DNA from 2 places in the Kitasatospora sp. NPDC058032 genome. Region 1 is predicted to be linked to the other one. Evidence: predicted binding sites of a transcription regulator. Region 1 holds the regulator's gene; the other holds the start of a gene.

What was found. The regulator HrcA, encoded in region 1, represses chaperone genes, less so after heat shock. The targets are predictions, from matches to a motif close to TTNGCACTCNGNNNNNCNGAGTGCNAA.
Region 2: groES (co-chaperone GroES) is a predicted target of HrcA. The motif match lies at 2,551-2,577, and genes of this name have one in related genera.

Annotation. Positions count from the first base shown of each region.
Region 1 is NZ_JBHVRK010000024.1:19,623-29,077, forward strand. Features, by position in the region: gene htpX (zinc metalloprotease HtpX) at 1-840, opposite strand, end outside; gene hrcA (heat-inducible transcriptional repressor HrcA) at 1,117-2,151, shown strand; gene dnaJ (molecular chaperone DnaJ) at 2,228-3,370, shown strand; gene ACFVUH_RS29670 (16S rRNA (uracil(1498)-N(3))-methyltransferase) at 3,452-4,201, shown strand; gene ACFVUH_RS29675 (S41 family peptidase) at 4,278-7,520, shown strand; gene ACFVUH_RS29680 (histidine triad nucleotide-binding protein) at 7,623-7,976, shown strand; gene ACFVUH_RS29685 (ribonuclease Z) at 7,981-8,901, shown strand; gene ACFVUH_RS29690 (PhoH family protein) at 9,121-9,455, shown strand, end outside.
Region 2 is NZ_JBHVRK010000003.1:160,675-170,129, reverse strand. Features, by position in the region: gene ACFVUH_RS06165 (polysaccharide deacetylase family protein) at 20-940, shown strand; gene ACFVUH_RS06160 (methyltransferase domain-containing protein) at 916-2,124, opposite strand; gene ACFVUH_RS06155 (hypothetical protein) at 2,142-2,459, opposite strand; gene groES (co-chaperone GroES) at 2,719-3,024, shown strand; gene groL (chaperonin GroEL) at 3,141-4,769, shown strand; gene ACFVUH_RS06140 (LysR family transcriptional regulator) at 4,937-5,953, shown strand; gene ACFVUH_RS06135 (WhiB family transcriptional regulator) at 6,052-6,378, opposite strand; gene ACFVUH_RS06130 (response regulator transcription factor) at 6,949-7,560, shown strand; gene shbA (RNA polymerase sigma factor ShbA) at 7,878-8,546, shown strand; gene guaB (IMP dehydrogenase) at 8,796-9,455, shown strand, end outside.

The DNA.
Region 1 (9,455 bases):
GGCGGCCTCGCGGGCGCTCAGCGCGGGGGCGAAGTAGAAGGCGTTGTAGGCCTGCGCCTGGCGCAGGTCCTTGGTCGGGATGGCGGCGATCTGGCCGGTCACCTTGGTGAGCGCCGAGGCCAGCGCGCTGGGCCGCCCGGTGAGCTGGGCGGCGGCCCGGTCGGCGGCCAGCTCCCGGTAGCGGGAGAGCATCCGGGTCAGCAGGAAGCTGATCGCGTAGACGGCGATCGACGCCAGCGGGACGACCAGCGCGACGATCGCGGCGTTGGGGTCGTTGCTGTTGCGCCCGCCGCCCATGAAGCCGCCGTACATGGCGATCCTGGTCATCGCGCCGGCCAGGACGCCGAGGAAGCCGGCCACCGTCATCACGGCGACGTCCCGGTGGGCGACGTGCGACAGCTCGTGGGCGAGCACGCCCTCCAGTTCCTCCGGCTCCAGCCGGCGCAGCAGGCCGGTGGTGACGCAGACCACCGCGTTCTGCGGGTTGCGGCCGGTGGCGAAGGCGTTCGGCATGTCGTTGCGGGCGACGGCGACCCGCGGTTTGGGCATGTCGGCGAGCGCGCAGAGCCGGTCGACGGCGCCGTGCAGCTGCGGGTACTGCTCCGGGGTGACCGGATGGGCGCCCATGGCCCGTTCGGTGATCTTGTCGCTGAACCAGAACTGGGCGACGAAAAGGCCGCCGGAGATCAGGACGATGATCGGCCAGGCGCCGCGCAGCAGGGCGATGAGCAGCCCGGTGAAGCCGACGTACAGCAGTCCGATCAGGAACATCGTCCCCACCATCCGGCCGGTCAGGCCGCGGTCGGGGGCGAAACGGGTGTGCTGGCCCGAGGTCGACATCGCTGTTCCTCCGTTCGCCGTCCGCTTTCGATGCTGCCACCCGGGCGGGCCCGCGGCATCATCCGCGCGCCGCGGACTGCGGGCAGGATCACTCCGGCCGGGCCGTTCCTGCCGTCGGACCCGGGCCTTACACTGGCAGGTACGGATCTGGCACTCGGGCGTTCAGAGTGCCAAGGCCGGGGCCCCGCGGGGCCGGACCGGACAGCTCGAAATGCGGACACATGCCACAACGGCGTGTCACAACGGACAACGCGTGAAGACGGAGGTGCGTGCCCCATGGCCGGTGAGGTCCGCCAGCTCGACGACCGCAAGCTCGCGGTGCTTCGCGCGATCGTCCAGGACTACGTGGGGACGGAGGAGCCGGTCGGCTCCAAGGCCCTGGTGGACCGGCACAACCTCGGGGTCTCCCCGGCCACCGTCCGCAACGACATGGCGGCGCTGGAGGAGGAGGGGTACATCCACCAGCCGCACACCAGCGCCGGGCGGATCCCCACCGACAAGGGCTACCGGCTGTTCGTCGACAAGCTGGCCGAGGTCAAGCCGATGAGCGCGCCCGAGCGGCGGGCGATCCGGCACTTCCTGGACGGCGCGGTGGACCTCGACGACGTGGTCGCCCGCACGGTGCGGCTGCTGGCCCAGCTGACCCGCCAGGTCGCGGTGGTGCAGTACCCCTCGCTGAGCCGCTCCACGGTGCGGCACATCGAGCTGGTCGCGCTGGCCCCGGCCAAGGTGATGCTGGTGCTGATCACCAACACCGGCCGGGTCGAGCAGCGGCTGGTGGACTGCCCGGGCACGGTCGGCGAGACGCTGCTGGCGGATCTGCGGGCCCGGGTCAACGCGGGGGCCGCCGGCCAGCGCCTCCCGGACGTTCCCGGGCTGCTGGACGAGCTGCCGGCGCTGTTCGAGGCGGCCGACCGGCCGACCGTGACGACCGTGCTGGCGACGCTCTTCGAGACGCTCGCCGAGCAGAGCGAGGAGCGGATCATGCTGGCCGGCACGGCCAACCTGACCCGTTTCGGCCATGACTTCCCGCTCACCATCCAGCCGGTGCTGGAGGCACTGGAGGAGCAGGTCGTCCTGCTCCGCCTCCTGGGTGAGACCGCGGACGCCGGGATGACGGTCCGGATCGGCCGCGAGATCGCCTACGAGGGGCTGAATTCCACGTCGGTCGTCTCGGTCGGTTACGGTTCGGGCGACGAAAGCGTGGCCAAACTGGGTGTGATCGGTCCGACTCGGATGGACTATCCGGGCACAATGGGGGCGGTGCGAGCGGTGGCACGGTACGTGGGCCAGATCCTGGCCGAGTCGTAGGAACGGGCGCGCGTCATCCACATGGCGCGTCCCGCAGTCGCAAGCACTCTTACAGGCGGAACAAGCGGAGCATTTGGTGGCCACGGACTACTACGCGGTACTCGGCGTCCGACGGGATGCGGGGCAGGACGAGATCAAGAAGGCGTTCCGGCGCCTGGCGCGCGAACTGCACCCGGACGTCAACCCGGACCCGAAGACGCAGGAGCGGTTCAAGGAGATCAACGCCGCCTACGAGGTGCTCTCCGACCCGCAGAAGCGCCAGGTCTACGACCTCGGCGGCGACCCGCTCTCGCCCAACGGCGGCGGCGGGGCGGGCGGCTTCGGCGCGGGGGCGGCCGGCTTCGGCTTCTCCGACATCATGGACGCCTTCTTCGGCGCCGCCTCCGGCCAGCGCGGCCCGCGCTCGCGCACCCGGCGCGGCCAGGACGCCATGATCCGCCTGGAGATCACCCTGGAGGAGGCCGCCTTCGGCACCACCAAGGAACTCCAGGTCGACACCGCCGTCACCTGCACCACCTGCAGCGGCGAGGGCGCGGCCCCCGGCACCTCCGCGCAGACCTGCGACATGTGCCGCGGCAAGGGCGAGGTCTCCCAGGTCACCCGGTCCTTCCTGGGCCAGGTCATGACCTCCCGGCCCTGCCCGCAGTGCCAGGGCTTCGGCACCGTCGTGCCGACCCCGTGCCCGGAGTGCGCCGGCGACGGCCGGGTCCGCGCCCGCCGCACCCTGACCGTCAAGATCCCCGCCGGTGTCGACAACGGCACCCGGATCCAGCTGGCCGGCGAGGGCGAGGTCGGCCCCGGCGGCGGCCCGGCCGGCGACCTGTACGTCGAGATCGCCGAGACCACCCACGCGGTGTTCCAGCGGCGCGGCGACGACCTGCACTGCACCGTCACCATCCCGATGACGGCGGCCTCGCTCGGCACCCAGGTGCCGCTGCAGACGCTGGACGGGGTGGAGGAGGTCGACATCCGGCCCGGCACCCAGTCCGGCCAGTCCATCCCGCTGCACGGCCGGGGCATCACCCACCTGCGCGGCGGCGGCCGGGGCGACCTGATAGTGCACGTCGAGGTGCAGACGCCCACCAAGCTCGACGCCGAGCAGGAGGACCTGCTGCGCCGCCTGGCGGTGCTGCGTGGCGAGGAGCGGCCGTCCGGCCAGTTCGCGCCCGGGCAGCAGGGGCTGTTCTCCCGGCTGAAGGACGCCTTCAACGGCCGGTAGCCGTCCCGCGCGGGGGTGCCGAGGCTTCCTCGGCACCCCTTTTGCGTCCCCGTTCCCGTTCCCACCCCGGAGGTTCCCCGCATGACCGCGCCCGTGTTCGTCGTCGAGACCGAGCGGATCGCCGCCGCCGCGCCCGGCGCGCCGGTGCGGCTGGACGGGCCGGAGGGCCGGCACGCGGCCGCGGTGAAGCGGCTGGAGCCGGGCGAGGCGGTCACCCTGGCGGACGGTCTGGGCCTGGGCGTGGACGGCACCGTCGCGGCGGTGCACGGCAAGGACGCGGTCGACGTGACGGTGACGGCCGTGCGCCGCGAGCCGGAGCCGGCGCCGCGGATCGTGGTCGTCCAGGCGCTGCCCAAGGGCGACCGGGGCGAACTGGCCGTGGAGACCATGACCGAGGTCGGCGTGGACGTGGTGATCCCCTGGGCGGCCTCGCGCTGCATCACCCAGTGGAAGGGCGAGCGCGGCGCCAAGGCGCTCGCCAAGTGGCGGGCCACCGCGCGGGAGGCCGGCAAGCAGTCGCGCCGGCTGCGCTTCCCCGAGGTCCGCGAGCCGATGACCACCCGGCAGCTGGCCCCGGTGCTGGCCGGAGCCGCGTTCGCGGCCGTGCTGCACGAGGAGGGCGCCGAGCCGCTGGCCGGGGCCGCGCTGCCGGACGGCGGGGACCTGGTGCTGGTGGTCGGCCCGGAGGGCGGCGTCTCCCCGGAGGAACTGGCCGCCTTCGCCGAGCACGGCGCGAAGCCGTACCGGCTCGGCCCCTCGGTACTGCGCACCTCCACCGCCGGGGTGGCGGCCGGCGCGCTGCTGCTGGGCCGCACCGGCCGCTGGTCGTAGGGGCGCGTCCCCCGCGGGGGTTCGGGGTCGGTAAAGTCCGGGCGCGCGGCGCGGCCGGGTGCCTAGGGTGACGGGTGTGAGCGAACCCGAGAGCACTCCCGTGGGCGCCTATCTGCGCCATCCGCACCTGCACGGCGACCTGATCACCTTCGTGGCCGAGAACGACGTGTGGCTCGCCCCGCTGGACGGCGGCCGGGCCTGGCGGCTGACGGCCGATCACGTCCCGGTCCGCCGCCCCCGCTTCTCCCCGGACGGCCGGTACGTCGCCTTCACCTCGACCCGGGACGGCGCCCCCGAGGTGCACCTCGCGCCGGTGGACGGCGGCCCGTCCCGCCGGCTCACCCACTGGGGCGACGCGCAGACCCAGCTGCGCGGCTGGACGGCGGACGGCCGGCCGATCGCCACCACCGCCGCCGGGCAGGCCTCGCTGCGCCGCACCTGGGCGCACGCCGTGCCGCTGGACGGCGGCGAGCCGGTGCGGCTGCCGTACGGCCCGGTCGGCGGGCTGGCCTTCGAGCCGGGCGGTGACCGGGCGCTGCTGGTCTCGGCGTTCGGCGTGGAGCCGGCCTGGTGGAAGCGGTACCGGGGCGGGCGGGCCGGCAAGCTGTGGATCGGCACCGAGCGCTTCGAGCGGGTCCACGAGGAGCTGGACGGCAACATCGAGTCGCCGCTGTGGGTCGGGGAGCGCATCGCGTTCCTCTCCGACCACGAGGGCGTCGGCGCGCCGTACTCCAGCCTCCCGGACGGCTCCGACCTGCGCCGCCACGGCAGCTCCCCGGAGGGCTTCTACGCCCGCGACGCCGCCACCGACGGCGCCCGGGTGGTCTGGCACGCCGCCGGCGAGCTGTGGCTGCTGGACGACCTGGCGGGCGCCGAGCCGCGCCGCCTCGACGTCCGGCCGGCCGGCCCGCGCGCCGGCCGCCGGCCCCGCCCGGTGTCCGCCGCGTACTGGCTGGAGGGCGCCGCCCCGGACCGCACCGGCCGGGCGGGCGCGGTGGTGGTGCGCGGCACCGTGCACTGGCTGGCCCACCGGGAGGGACCGGCCCGGGTGCTGGACGAGACACCGGGCGTGCGCGGGCGGCTGGCCCGGGTGGTGCCGGGCGCGGCGGGCGAGGACGCCGCGCAGGGCGTGGTCTGGGTGACCGACGCCGGGGGCGAGGACGCGATCGAGTACGCGCCCGAGGCGCTCGGCGCCGAGCGCCGCCGGCTGGCCGCCGGGGAGCTGGGGCGGGTCCGCGCGCTGGTGGTCTCGCCGGACGGCAAGCGGCTGGCGGTCGGCGCGCACGACGGCCGGGTGCTGCTGGTCTCGCTGGCCGACGGCTCCGTGCACGAGCTGGCGCACAGCACCGACGGCGAGGTCGGCGGGCTGGCGTTCAGCCCGGACTCGGCCTGGCTGGCCTGGTCGCAGCCGACCCTCGGCCCGTGGTCGCTGCGTCAGATCGTGCTGGCCGACCTGGCCACCCGGACGGTCTGCGAGGCGACCCCGCAGCGGTTCGTCGACTACTCGCCGGCCTTCACCGCGGACGGCCGGCACCTGGCCTTCCTCTCGGTGCGCAACTTCGACCCGGTGTACGACTCGCACGTCTTCGACCTGTCGTTCCCCAACGGCTGCCGCCCGTACCTGATCACGCTGGCCGCCGACACGCCGTCCCCGTTCGGGCCGAGCCGGGCCGGGCGGACCGTCGGCGGCGAGGACGACGAGCCCAAGGGCAAGCGGCCGGACGGCGAGGAGGGCGGGGCCGACGCGCCGCCGGTGACCCGGGTCGACCTGGACGGCATCGCCGACCGGATCGTGCCGTTCCCGGTCGAGGGCGGCCGGTTCGGCACCCTGCGGGCCGCCAAGGACGGGGTGCTGTGGACCCGCGTCCCGCTGGTCGGCGAGCTGGGCGACGAGGCCGCCTCGCTGGACGACGAGCGCCCGCGGCCCACCCTGGAGCGCTTCGACCTCCGCAAGCGCCGGGCCGAGCAGCTGGTGGACGGCCTGGACGCGTTCGCGGTGAGCGGCGACGGCACCCGGCTGGCGGTGCTGGACGAGGGCGAGCTGCGGATCCTGCCCGCCGGCCACAAGGCGTCCGGCGAGGACGAGGAGATCGACGTCGACCTGGACCGGCTGCGGGTGACCGTCGACCCGGCGGCCGAGTGGCGGCAGATGTACGACGAGAACGGCCGCCTGATGCGGGACAACTTCTGGCGCCCGGACCTCTCCGGGGTCGACTGGGCGGGGGTGCTGGACCGCTACCGCCCGCTGGTGGAGCGGCTGGGTTCGCACGACGACCTGGTGGACCTGCTCTGGGAGGTGCACGGCGAGCTGGGCACCTCGCACGCGTACGTGGTGCCGCCCGGCCGGCACACCGAGGCGGCCCGCCGGCAGGGCCTGCTCGGCGCCGACCTGGTCCGCGACGGCGAGGTGTGGCGGATCGCCCGGATCCTGCCCGGCGAGTCCTCGGACCCGCGGGCGCACTCGCCGCTGGCCGCCCCGGGCGCGGCGATCCGCCCGGGGGACGCCGTGCTGGCGGTCAACGGCCGCCCGGTGGACCCGGTGACCGGCCCGGCGCCGCTGCTGGCGGGCACCGCCGGGCAGCCGGTGGAGCTGACCGTGGCCGGCAAGGACGGCACCGACCGGCGCCACCCGGTGGTCGTCCCGCTGGCCGACGACGAGGCGCTGCGCTACCACGACTGGGTGGCCGGACGGCGGGCCGCCGTGCGCGAGCTGTCCGAGGGCCGGCTCGGCTACCTGCACATCCCGGACATGCAGACCACCGGCTGGGCCCAGATCCACCGCGACCTGCGCTCGGAGATGGCCCGGGAGGGCGTGATCGTCGACATCCGGGGCAACCGGGGCGGGCACACCTCGCAGCTGGTGATCGAGAAGCTGTCCCGGCGGGTCGTCGGCTGGGGCGTCGCCCGGGACGTCGCCAATCCGTCGCCGTACCCCGAGGACGCGCCGCGCGGGCCGGTCGTCGCGCTGGCCGACGAGTACTCCGGTTCGGACGGCGACATCGTCAACGCCGCCATCCAGGCGCTCGGCATCGGCCCGGTGGTCGGCACCCGCACCTGGGGCGGGGTGATCGGCATCGACAGCCGCTACTCGCTGGTGGACGGCACCCTGGTGACCCAGCCGAAGTACGCGTTCTGGTCGGAGCGGGTCGGCTGGGGCCTGGAGAACCACGGCGTGGACCCGGACGTCGAGGTGCCCTTCCCGCCGCACGCCTGGGCGGCGGGGGAGGACCCGCAGCTCGCCGAGGGCGTGCGGCTGGCCCTGGCGGCGCTCGCCGAGCGGCCGGCGAAGACCCCGCCGCCGCTGCCCGGGCAGTGCTAGACCGTGCGCGGCGGGAGGCCGGTCCGGCCTCCCGCCGCGCGGCGGCTCCGCTAGCATGCCGCCGTACGCACCCACCCGAGCAGCACCAGCGAGGAGAACCCGATGGCCGGCGAGCCGCAGCCCGACTGCCTGTTCTGCAAGATCGTGGCGGGCGAGATCCCGGCCACCGTGGTGCGCAAGACCGAGCGGGTGCTCGCCTTCCGCGACATCGCGCCGAAGGCCCCGCTGCACGTCCTGGTGATCCCGCACGCCCACTACCCCAACGCCGCCGCGCTGGCCGCCGAGGAGCCGGAGATCGCCGGCGAACTGCTCGCCGAGGCCGGCCGGGTGGCCGCCGACGAGGGCGTCCAGGACTACCGGCTGATCTTCAACACCGGCGCCGGCGCCGGGCAGACGGTCTTCCACGCCCACGTCCACGTGCTCGGCGGCAGGTCGATGACCGAGGACATGGTCTGACGGGGTGTCGCAGCGCGAACTCGTCGTCCTCGGCACCGCCAGCCAGGTGCCGACCCGGCACCGCAACCACAACGGCTACCTGCTGCGCTGGGACGGCGAGGGCCTGCTCCTCGACCCCGGTGAGGGCACCCAGCGCCAGATGCTGCGCGCCGGGGTCTCGGCCACCCAGCTCACCCGGATCGCCGTCACACACTTCCACGGCGACCACAGCCTCGGCCTCGCCGGGGTGATCCAGCGGATCAACCTCGACCGGGTCCCGCACCCGGTGGACGTCTACTTCCCGGCCTCCGGCGAGGTGTACTTCGAGCGGCTGCGCCACGCCACCGCCTACCACGAGACGGCCGTGCTGCGCCCCCGCCCGATCGAGGAGTCCGGCCCGCTGCCGGTGCCCGGCGCCCGCTTCGCGCTGGACGCCGTCCGGCTCTCGCACCCGGTCGAGTCCTTCGGCTACCGGCTCAGCGAGCCGGACGGCCGCCGGCTGGTGCCCGAACGGCTGGCCGCCCTGGGCATCGGCGGCCCGGACGTCGGCCGGCTGCAGCGGCAGGGCGCGATCGAGACCGACGGCCGGCGGATCACCCTGGACGAGGTCAGCGAGCCCCGGCCCGGCCAGCGGTTCGCCTTCGTCATGGACACCCGGCTCTGCGAGGGCGTGCACGAACTCGCCGAGGGCGCCGACCTGCTGGTCGTCGAGGCCACCTTCACCGACGCCGACGCCCGGCTCGCCGAGGACCACGGCCACCTCACCGCCGGCCAGGCCGGCAAGGTCGCCGCCGAGGCGGGCGCCCGCAGCCTGGTGCTGACCCATTTCTCCCAGCGCTACCCGGACCTCGGCCAGCACCTCGCCGACGCCCGCAAGCACTTCGACGGCCCGATCGTGCTTGCCGAGGACCTCGTCCGGGTACCAGTACCGCCCCGGCGCACGTGACCCGGCCGTACCCGTACGCGTACCCGCGCCGACGCCGGTACGGCGGGCGGCCGGGGCGGAAAACCGGTCGCGCCACCCCGGCGATCTGCCGCAGCATCGTCGGGTGCGGCCCCGCCGCCCGCCGCGTCGATCACGTGCGCGGCGTACCCTGGTGCCCCGGAGAGACCCGAGCGGCACCACGAGACACGGATGGGATGAGGCAGGCCCCAGCGCCGACCTATGAGTGACACATCGCAGACCCGTACCAACGGACAGCCGCGCCCCGAGTCGGCCGACGACGGCCGCGTCAGCGTCCGGATCGTCATCCCCGAGAAGCATCCGATGGTCACCCTGCTCGGCGCCGCCGACTCGCTGCTGCGGGTGATCGAGCAGGGCTTCCCCGCCGCCGACATCCACGTCCGCGGCAACGAGGTGACCGCGACCGGCCAGCGCGCCGAGGTGGCCCTCGTCAAGCAGCTGTTCAGCGAGATGATGCTGGTGCTGCGCACCGGCCAACCCCTGACGGAGGACGCCGTGGAGCGCTCCATCGCCATGCTCCGCGGTGCCGCGGACGA
Region 2 (9,455 bases), on a different contig from region 1:
GAGCGGGGAGCACGGCGCGGTGAACAGGCACGGGTGGAGCAGGACGACGGTGTACGCGGTGGGGGCCATGGCCCTGCTGGCCACCGCCACCGGGTGTTCGGGCGGGGGCGACAGCGGCGCCGCGTCCGCCGCGCTGGTGGCGCCGGGCGGCACCACCGCCCCGGCCGGGTCCGCCGCGCCGCAGCAGGGCGCGGCCACCCCGCCGCCGAGCGCTTCCCCCGCCCCGGCCGAGGGGGACGCCGCCGCCTGGGCGAAGTGGCACCTGACCCCGCTGCCGCCCGCGCCCCCGGCCCCCGCCGACAAGCCGGTGAAGCTCCAGCGAACCGGCCAGGTCCCGGTGTTCAGCGAGGTGCGGACCACCGACAAGGTCGTCTTCGTCACCATCGACGACGGCGCCGAGAAGGACCCGAAGTTCGTCGAGATGCTGACCGACCTCAAGGTGCCGGTCTCGATGTTCCTGACCCGCGACATCGTCAAGGACGACTACGGCTACTTCAAGCGGCTCCAGGCGCTCGGCAACCACGTGCACAACCACACCGTGGACCACGCGCAGCTGAGCAAGGTGACGCCGGAGAAGCAGAAGTCCGAGGTCTGCGAGGCCCAGGCCGCGCTCACCCAGCAGTACGGCACCCCGCCGCTGCTGTTCCGCCCGCCCTACGGCGACGGCGCCAACACGCCGACGCTCAACACCGCGGTGCAGCAGTGCGGGCCGCGGGCGATCGTGCTGTGGCGGGAGTCGATGCAGATCCACGACATGCAGTACCAGGCGGCGGACAAGAAGCTGCGGCCCGGCGACATCGTGCTCGCCCACTTCCGGGGCCCGAAGGACCTCAAGGGCGAGACGATGACGCAGATGTTCGGGGAGCTGCTGGCCCGGATCCAGGAGCAGGGCTTCGCGGTGGCCCGTCTCGAGGACTACGTCGCGGCGCCGGCCGGCTGAACGGCCGCGGCCGGGCCGGTCACCGGCCGGCCGAGCATCATCAGCGGGCCGTGGTCGGTGCGGCTGAGGATCACCGTGACCTCGTTCGGGCCGGCGGGCTTCAGCTGGCGGCGCAGCTCCTCCGGGGTGATCGCCATGCCGCGCTTCTTGATCACCACGGTGCCGACGCCCCGCTCGCGCAGCAGCGCCTTGAGCTTCTTGATGTGGAACGGCAGCACGTCGGTCAGCTCGAAGCCGTGCGCGTACGGGGTGTCGACCAGCTCGTCCGAGGTGACGTAGGCGATCTTCGGGTCGATCAGCCGCCCGTTCACCCGCTGCGCCACCTCCGCGACCAGGTGGGCCCGGATCACCGCGCCGTCCGGCTCGTAGAGGTAGCGGCCGACCGGGCCGGCCGGCGGGTCGGGCAGGTCGCCGCCGGTGAGGCTGACCCGCTGCGGCAGCAGGGTGGCGCGGTGCGGGCGCTCGGCGCGGGTGCCGAACCAGAGCACCGCCTCCTTGACGTCGCCGTGGTCGGAGACCCACTCGGCCTCCGCGTCGGCCGGCACCGCCTCGTGCGGGATGCCGGGGGCCACCTTGAGCGCCCCGACCGGGGTGCGCCGGCCGGCCTCGATCGCCCAGGACAGCGGCGGCGCGTACGCCTCGGGGTCGAAGACCCGGCCGCGCGAGGTGCGCCGGGCCGGGTCGGTGAAGACCGCGTCGAAGCCGGTGACGTCGACGTCGGCGACGTCCGCGCAGCGCACCTCGACCCGGTCGGCCAGGCCCAGCGCGGCCGCGTTGGCGGCGGTGGCGGCGCAGGCGGCCGGGTCCTTGTCGACGGCGAGCACCTCGACACCGGCCCGGGCCAGCGCCAGCACGTCGCCGCCGATCCCGCAGCACAGGTCGGCCAGCCGCTTCACCCCGAGGTCCGCGAAGCGGCGCGCCCGCCACTCGGCGACCTCGCGCCGGGTGGACTGCTCGACGCCGTTGGGCGTGAAGTACATGAGGTCGGCGTCGGCGCCGAACTTGGCCCGGGCCCGCTGCCGCAGCCGGGCCTGCCCGAAGGCGGCCGAGACCAGCTCGGCGGGGTGCTCCTTGCGCAGCCGGGTGGCCAGCGCCAGCTCCTCCCCGGGCGCGAAGTCGCGCAGTTCGGCGAGCAGGGCCTGGCCCCGGTCGGTCAGCAGGGGCCGCAGGTCGTCGTTCTCCACCCCGCCATTCTCGCCGGTCAGACCTGGCTGAAGGCGACCAGGAGGACCGCCGGGCAGACGAACCGGGACAGCACGGCGGCGACCGCGACGACCGGGTGGCCGGCGCGCCAGGAGAACCGGGCGACCAGGCCGGCCGAGGCGAGCACGAGCAGCCCGGCCACCACCAGCAAGGCGGTCGAGCGGGCCGCGGAGAAGTGCGGGGCCACGCTCCGGACGAACGCCGACGTCACCTGGAGGACCGCGGACGGCAGGGCGAGGAACAGCGGCAGGAGGATCACCGCGAACAGCAGGTCTTTCCACCGGGGAGGCCGGGTGGCGATCGGTGCCGTGGTCATGGACCGAGTGTGCGGGCCGGGGCCGCCCCCGCACATGCGTACGGCTACTCATCGGTCACTCATCCGGATCGCGGGACCGCCGGGCGCGTCGTTGGCACTCTGGTTGACTGAGTGCTAACCGCCGCCTATGGTCATCACTAGCACTCCCCACCGGGGGAGTGCTAACGCGACAGTGCGTGTCTGACCCCCGCGACGGCAGATGCGCGAGTTCGCCCCTACCCGTTAGAAAACCCCGTAATCTCCGAAGGGGAGCTCGGACGTGACCACCAGCAGCAAGGTTGCCATCAAGCCGCTCGAGGACCGCATCGTGGTCCAGCCGCTCGACGCCGAGACCACCACGGCCTCCGGCCTGGTTATCCCGGACACCGCCAAGGAGAAGCCCCAGGAGGGCGTCGTCCTGGCCGTCGGCCCGGGCCGCTTCGAGGATGGCCAGCGTCTGCCGCTCGACGTCGCCGTCGGTGACATCGTCCTGTACTCGAAGTACGGCGGCACCGAGGTGAAGTACCAGGGCGAGGAGTACCTGGTGCTCTCCGCCCGCGACGTTCTCGCCATCATCGAGAAGTAAGACGTCCAGCCACGCCCCGGATCCGTGTCCCTAGTGACAGGGGACCGGGGCGTGGCTGTTGGTTCACGTAGTCGAGCGGCCGCCGCGAAGGCCGCACCCCCGAGGGAATAGGGAACATGGCGAAGATCCTGCAGTTCGACGAGGACGCCCGCCGCTCGCTGGAGCGCGGTGTCAACAAGCTGGCCGACACCGTCAAGGTGACCATCGGCCCCAAGGGCCGCAACGTCGTCATCGACAAGAAGTTCGGCGCCCCGACCATCACCAACGACGGCGTCACCATCGCCCGTGAGGTCGAGCTCGACGACCCGTACGAGAACCTTGGCGCGCAGCTCGTCAAGGAGGTCGCCACCAAGACCAACGACGTCGCGGGTGACGGCACCACCACCGCCACCGTGCTGGCCCAGGCCCTGGTCAACGAGGGCCTGCGCAACGTCGCCGCCGGCGCCGGCCCGGCCGCCCTGAAGAAGGGCATCGACAAGGCCGTCGCCGCCGTCTCCGAGCACCTGCTGTCGGTCGCCCGTGAGATCGAGGGCAAGGACGACGTCGCCGCCGTCGCCACCCTGTCCGCCCAGGACGCCCAGGTCGGCGAGCTGATCGCCGAGGCGATCGACAAGGTCGGCAAGGACGGTGTCATCACCGTCGAGGAGTCGAACACCTTCGGCGTGGAGCTGGACTTCACCGAAGGCATGCAGTTCGACAAGGGCTACCTGTCGCCGTACTTCGTCACCGACGCGGAGCGGCAGGAGGCGGTCCTGGAGGACCCGTACATCCTGATCAACCAGGGCAAGATCTCCTCCATCCAGGAGCTGCTGCCGCTGCTGGAGAAGATCCTGCAGGGCGGCTCGTCCCGCCCGCTGCTGATCATCGCCGAGGACGTCGACGGCGAGGCGCTGTCCACCCTCGTGGTGAACAAGATCCGCGGCACCTTCAACGCGGTGGCCGTCAAGGCCCCGGGCTTCGGCGACCGCCGCAAGGCGATCCTCGGCGACCTGGCCGTCCTGACCGGCGGCACCGTGATCTCCGAGGAGGTCGGCCTCAAGCTCGACCAGGCCGGTCTGGACGTGCTGGGCTCGGCCCGCCGCGTGACCGTCACCAAGGACGAGACGATCGTCGTCGACGGTGCCGGCGAGAGCGAGGCCGTGGCCGGCCGCGTCGCCCAGATCAAGGGCGAGATCGCCAACACCGACTCCGACTGGGACCGCGAGAAGCTGCAGGAGCGCCTGGCCAAGCTGGCCGGCGGCGTCTGCGTCATCCGCGTCGGTGCCGCCACCGAGGTGGAGCTCAAGGAGCGCAAGCACCGCCTGGAGGACGCCATCTCGGCGACCCGCGCCGCGGTCGAGGAGGGCATCGTCGCCGGTGGTGGCGCCTCCCTGGTCCACGCCGCCAAGGTGCTGAACGACGGCCTGGGCCTGTCCGGCGACGAGGCCACCGGTGTCGCGGTCGTCCGCAAGGCGCTGCACGAGCCGCTGCGCTGGATCGCCCAGAACGCCGGCCTGGAGGGCTACGTCATCACCTCCAAGGTCTCCGAGCTGGAGCAGGGCCAGGGCTACAACGCCGCCACCGGCGAGTACGGCGACCTGGTCAAGGCCGGCGTCATCGACCCGGTCAAGGTCACCCGCTCCGCCCTGGAGAACGCCGCCTCGATCGCCTCCCTGCTGCTCACCACCGAGACCCTCGTGGTGGAGAAGAAGGAGGAGGAGGCCGACAACGGTCACTCGCACGGCGGTCACGGCCACTCGCACTGAGGCCGTAGCCACCGAGGCCGCAGCCGCTGAGCGCAGCCACTGACGCAGGCCCGGTCCGCGCCCCGAGAGGGGTGGCGGGCCGGGCCTGCGGCCGTTCAAGGCTGTTTCAGCCTTCAACTATCAGTTGAATTTTGCGTAATGCAAAGAATCTCTTATATCTTGGTGGCATGATCGAGGCCCGCCACCTGCGCGTCCTGCGTGCCGTAGCCCGCACCGGCTCCTTCTCCGCCGCGGCCCGCGAGCTGGGCTGCACCCAGCCCGCCATCAGCCAGCAGATGAAGGCCCTGGAGAAGTCCGTGGACACCCCGCTGGTGGTCCGCTCGGGCCGCGGGATGCAGCTGAGCGAGGCCGGGCGGGTCCTGCTCAAGCATGCCACCGGGATCCTCGCCGGGCTCTCCGCCGCGGAGGAGGAGGTCGCCGCGATCGCCGGGCTGCGGGCCGGACGGGTCCGGCTGGTGTCCTTCCCGACCGCCAGCTCGACCCTGGTGCCGCCCGCCGTCGCCCGGCTGCGGGACAGCCATCCGGGCGTGCGCGTGTCGCTGGTCGAGGCGGAGCCGCCGGAGTCGCTGGCGATGCTGCGCGGCGGTGAGTGCGAGGTCGCGCTCGCCTTCCGCTACCCGCAGGCCCCCGGATCCACTCTCGCGCCGGCGCCCGCGCCCGCGCACGGAACGCCCCGGGAGGCGCGCGCCGAGGCCAATCTGGAGGCCCAGCAGCTGAGCGCCGGGGCCGACTGGTCCGATCTGGTGGTCACCCCGCTGCTGGACGACCCGCTGGTCGGGCTGCTGCCCGCGGGGCACCGGCTGGCCGGGCGCGGCGGGCCGGTGGGGCTGGCCGAACTGGCGGGGGAGCAGTGGATCGCCGGCTGCCCGCAGTGCCGGGGGCACCTGGTGGAGCTGTGCGCGGGCGCCGGCTTCGAGCCGCGGATCGACTTCGCGACCGACGACTACCCGGCGGTGGTCGGGCTGGTGGCGGCCGGACTCGGGGTGGCGGTGCTGCCCGGGCTGGCGCTGGAGTCGGTGCGGCCGGACGGGGTGGTGCCGGTGGCGGTGCACGCCGTCTCGGGGGCGCCGGCGGTGCGGCAGGTGGTCGCGCTGACCCTGCCGGACCTCGCGGAGGTGCCGGCGGTGGCGCTGATGCTGGAGCGGCTGGCGGGGGCGGCGGCGGGGGCGACGGCGGGGCGCTGACCCGCCGGTGTGCCGGGCCCGGGTCGACCGGGCGGGCCCCGAACAGGTGTCACTTCGGGAAGTAACGTTTCTTCCCGGTCGGGCGGAGCCTGGCGTTTCTACTGCTGGGCCGCACTCGGCGCGGCGAGCGGCACCTCCACCAGCCGGTTGCGCGAGCGGCCCATCATCTCCTCGCGCTCGTCCTCGGTCAGGCCTCCCCAGACGCCGTACGGCTCGCGCACCGCCAGCGCGTGCGCGGCGCACTCGGTGCGCACCGGGCAGCGCATGCAGACCTCCTTGGCGCTCGCCTCGCGCGAGCTGCGGGCCGCGCCGCGCTCCCCCTCGGGGTGGAAGAAGAGCGAGCTGTCCACCCCGCGGCAGGCCGCGGAGAGCTGCCAGTCCCAGAGGTCCGCGTTGGGGCCGGGGAGTCGGGAGAAATCTGCCATGGCTCATTCCCTTCAGAGGTCGTCGACCGCGGGCCGGTCGCCGGCGGCTTGCGTCGGCGACGGCACGGCGGGCGTCCGGCGCGGTGTGGACACCTGGAAATATGACTTACGGCAACTCCATGGACAAGTCACCCACAGAGTGGCACAACAGTCAATGACCATACGAAAGCTCTGAAACCGGGCAAAGTGGGCATGCCTGCCGGGCCGGCGACCGCCGGGCGCGGATGTGGCAATCGGGTGGCCGACGGGCGCACACGGACCCGCGCGGGTGTGCGGGTTGTACGCCGACCGCGCGCGAGCTGCGCAAAAGTGCGGCGTGTGCACCGCGATGCGGCTGATCGGTAACGGGTCGGCCACGTACAGTGGTGGAGATGGCCCCGAAGGCCGTAACTCATTCGAGTGATGGTCGTTGGAAGTGCGGAGGCGGTTAGCGGACGCCGGACGTCGGGAACGATCGCGGGGAATCTCAGGCGATCAGCACGGAGTCTGACGCCGATCGGCCGTGTCGAAGAGGTTCGTACCAGCCAGGAGGCTCAACGTGACGCGGATCAGCTGCGGAGGACGACGGTCATGACTTCCGTTCTCGTTTGCGACGATTCCCCGCTCGCCCGCGAGGCGCTTCGCCGCGCGGTCGCGACCGTACCCGGTGTCGACCGGGTCACCACCGCGACGAACGGGGAGGAGGTCCTCCGCCGCTGGGTGGCCGACCGCTCCGACCTCGTCCTGATGGACGTCCGGATGCCCGGCCTCGGCGGGGTGGAGACGGTCCGGCGGCTGCTGTCCGCCGACCCGGGCGCCCGGATCATCATGCTCACCGTCGCCGAGGACCTCGACGGGGTCGCCCTCGCGGTCGCCGCCGGCGCCCGCGGGTACCTGCACAAGGACGCCTCGCGCGCCGAACTGCGGGCCACCGTCACCCAGGCGCTCGCCGACCCGACCTGGCGGCTCGCCCCCCGCCGGCTGCGCAGCCCGGACATGGGCGCGGCGCCGACCCTGACGGCGCGTGAGATCCAGGTGCTCGAAGGCATGAGCCACGGGCGCAGCAACGCCGAGATCGGCCGCGAGCTGTTCCTCTCCGAGGACACCGTCAAGACCCATGCCCGGCGGCTGTTCAAGAAGCTCGGCGCCTCGGACCGCGCGCACGCGGTGGCGCTGGGCTTCCGCTGGGGCCTGGTCCGCTGACCGCCGCCGGCGCCGCCGGTTCCGGCACGCTCCGCACGATTGTCCGTGCGGGGGCGTGTGACGTTACGGTCCCGAGGTTGCACCATGGAGGAGTGGAGCACCTCGGGGACCAGCGGGCAGGAACTGCGGCGAACCACACGGCCGCGGGAGACTCGGCGGACGGCGCCGCGGACGGGAGCGCCCTGGGCGGCGGGGCGGGAGGCGGGACGGTGCAGGAGGGGCCGGTGGTGTGGACCGGTGCGGCACCGCATAACGTTCCGGTGCACAACTCCGGACGCGGTGCCGCGTTTTCCCGCGCGACCAGGCACCATGGACCGATGCGTGACGACGTGACCGGGGCTCCCGGTGAGGCCGACCCGGTGGAGGCCGAGCCCTCCGCGCCCGGGCCCGGCCCGGGGTACGCGGAACCGGGCGACGGGCCCGGTGCGCTCCCCGCACTGGTCGCGGCCGCCGTCCGCGGCGAGGGTCCGGCGATCGACGCGCTGCTCGCCCACGTCCACCCGCTGGCCCTGCGGTACTGCCGGGGCCGGCTGGTGCGGCTGCCCGGCGGCGCCCGGCACCACGTGGACGACATCGCGCAGGAGGTCTGCGTCGCGGTGCTCTGCGCGCTGCCCCGGTACCGGGACCAGGGGCGCCCGTTCGAGGCCTTCGTCTACGGGATCGCCGCGCACAAGATCGCCGATCTGCAGCGGGCCGCGATGCGCGGGCCCGGCTCGACGGTGATCCCGCAGGACGACCTGCCGGAGGTGCCGGACGACGCGCTCGGCCCGGAGGAGCGGGCGCTGCTCAGCAGCGACGCGGCCTGGGCGAAGGAACTGCTCTCCAACCTGCCGGCCCGCCAGCGCGAGCTGGTGCTGCTGCGGGTGGCCGCCGGGCTCTCGGCGGAGGAGACCGGCGAGGTGCTCGGCATGTCCCCGGGGGCCGTCCGGGTCGCCCAGCACCGTGCGCTCAGCCGGCTGCGGGCGCTCGCGGAGGAGTCCTCGTAGGGGCGGAATGGCCCACGGCCGGGCTGTGTTGTCAAGGGCACACGAGAGCGCATTCGCGGTGCCAGTACCATGGGGTATCGGCGCCTGGGCGGGTCGCCAAAGTTTCGACGGTGTGCACGGGGTTTCCCTGGAGGATCCTCCAACGGTCACGGCCACCGGGCTTTCGGCGTCCGAGCGAGTGAGCTGATGACAGCGCCCCCACCTGCAGGGCGCGAGCTGATCGAGCCGGCCACGGAAGGTACCCCCGAAATGTCTTACAACGCCGCAGGCGTACCCGAGAAGTTCGCGATGCTCGGACTCACGTACGACGACGTCCTGCTGCTGCCGGGGGCGTCCGAGGTGCTGCCGAACGAGGTCGACACCTCCTCGCGGGTCTCCCGCAACGTGCGCGTCAACATTCCGCTGCTCTCCGCGGCGATGGACAAGGTCACCGAGTCGCGGATGGCGATCGCGATGGCCCGTCAGGGCGGCGTCGGCGTCCTGCACCGCAACCTGTCGGTCGAGGACCAGGCCAACCAGGTCGACCTGGTGAAGCGCTCCGAGTCGGGCATGGTCACCGACCCGATCACGGTCGGCCCGGAGACCACGCTGGGCGAGGCCGACGCGCTCTGTGCCAAGTTCCGGATCTCCGGTGTGCCGATCGCCGACGAGAGCGGCAAGCTGCTCGGCATCGTCACCAACCGCGACATGGCCTTCGAGACCGACCGCACCCGCCAGGTCCGCGAGATCATGACCCCGATGCCGCTGATCACCGGCAAGGTCGGCATCTCCGGCGTCGACGCGATGGCGCTGCTGCGCCGCCACAAGATCGAGAAGCTGCCGCTGGTCGACGACGACGGCCGGATCAAGGGCCTCATCACGGTCAAGGACTTCGTCAAGGCCGAGCAGTACCCCAACGCCGCCAAGGAC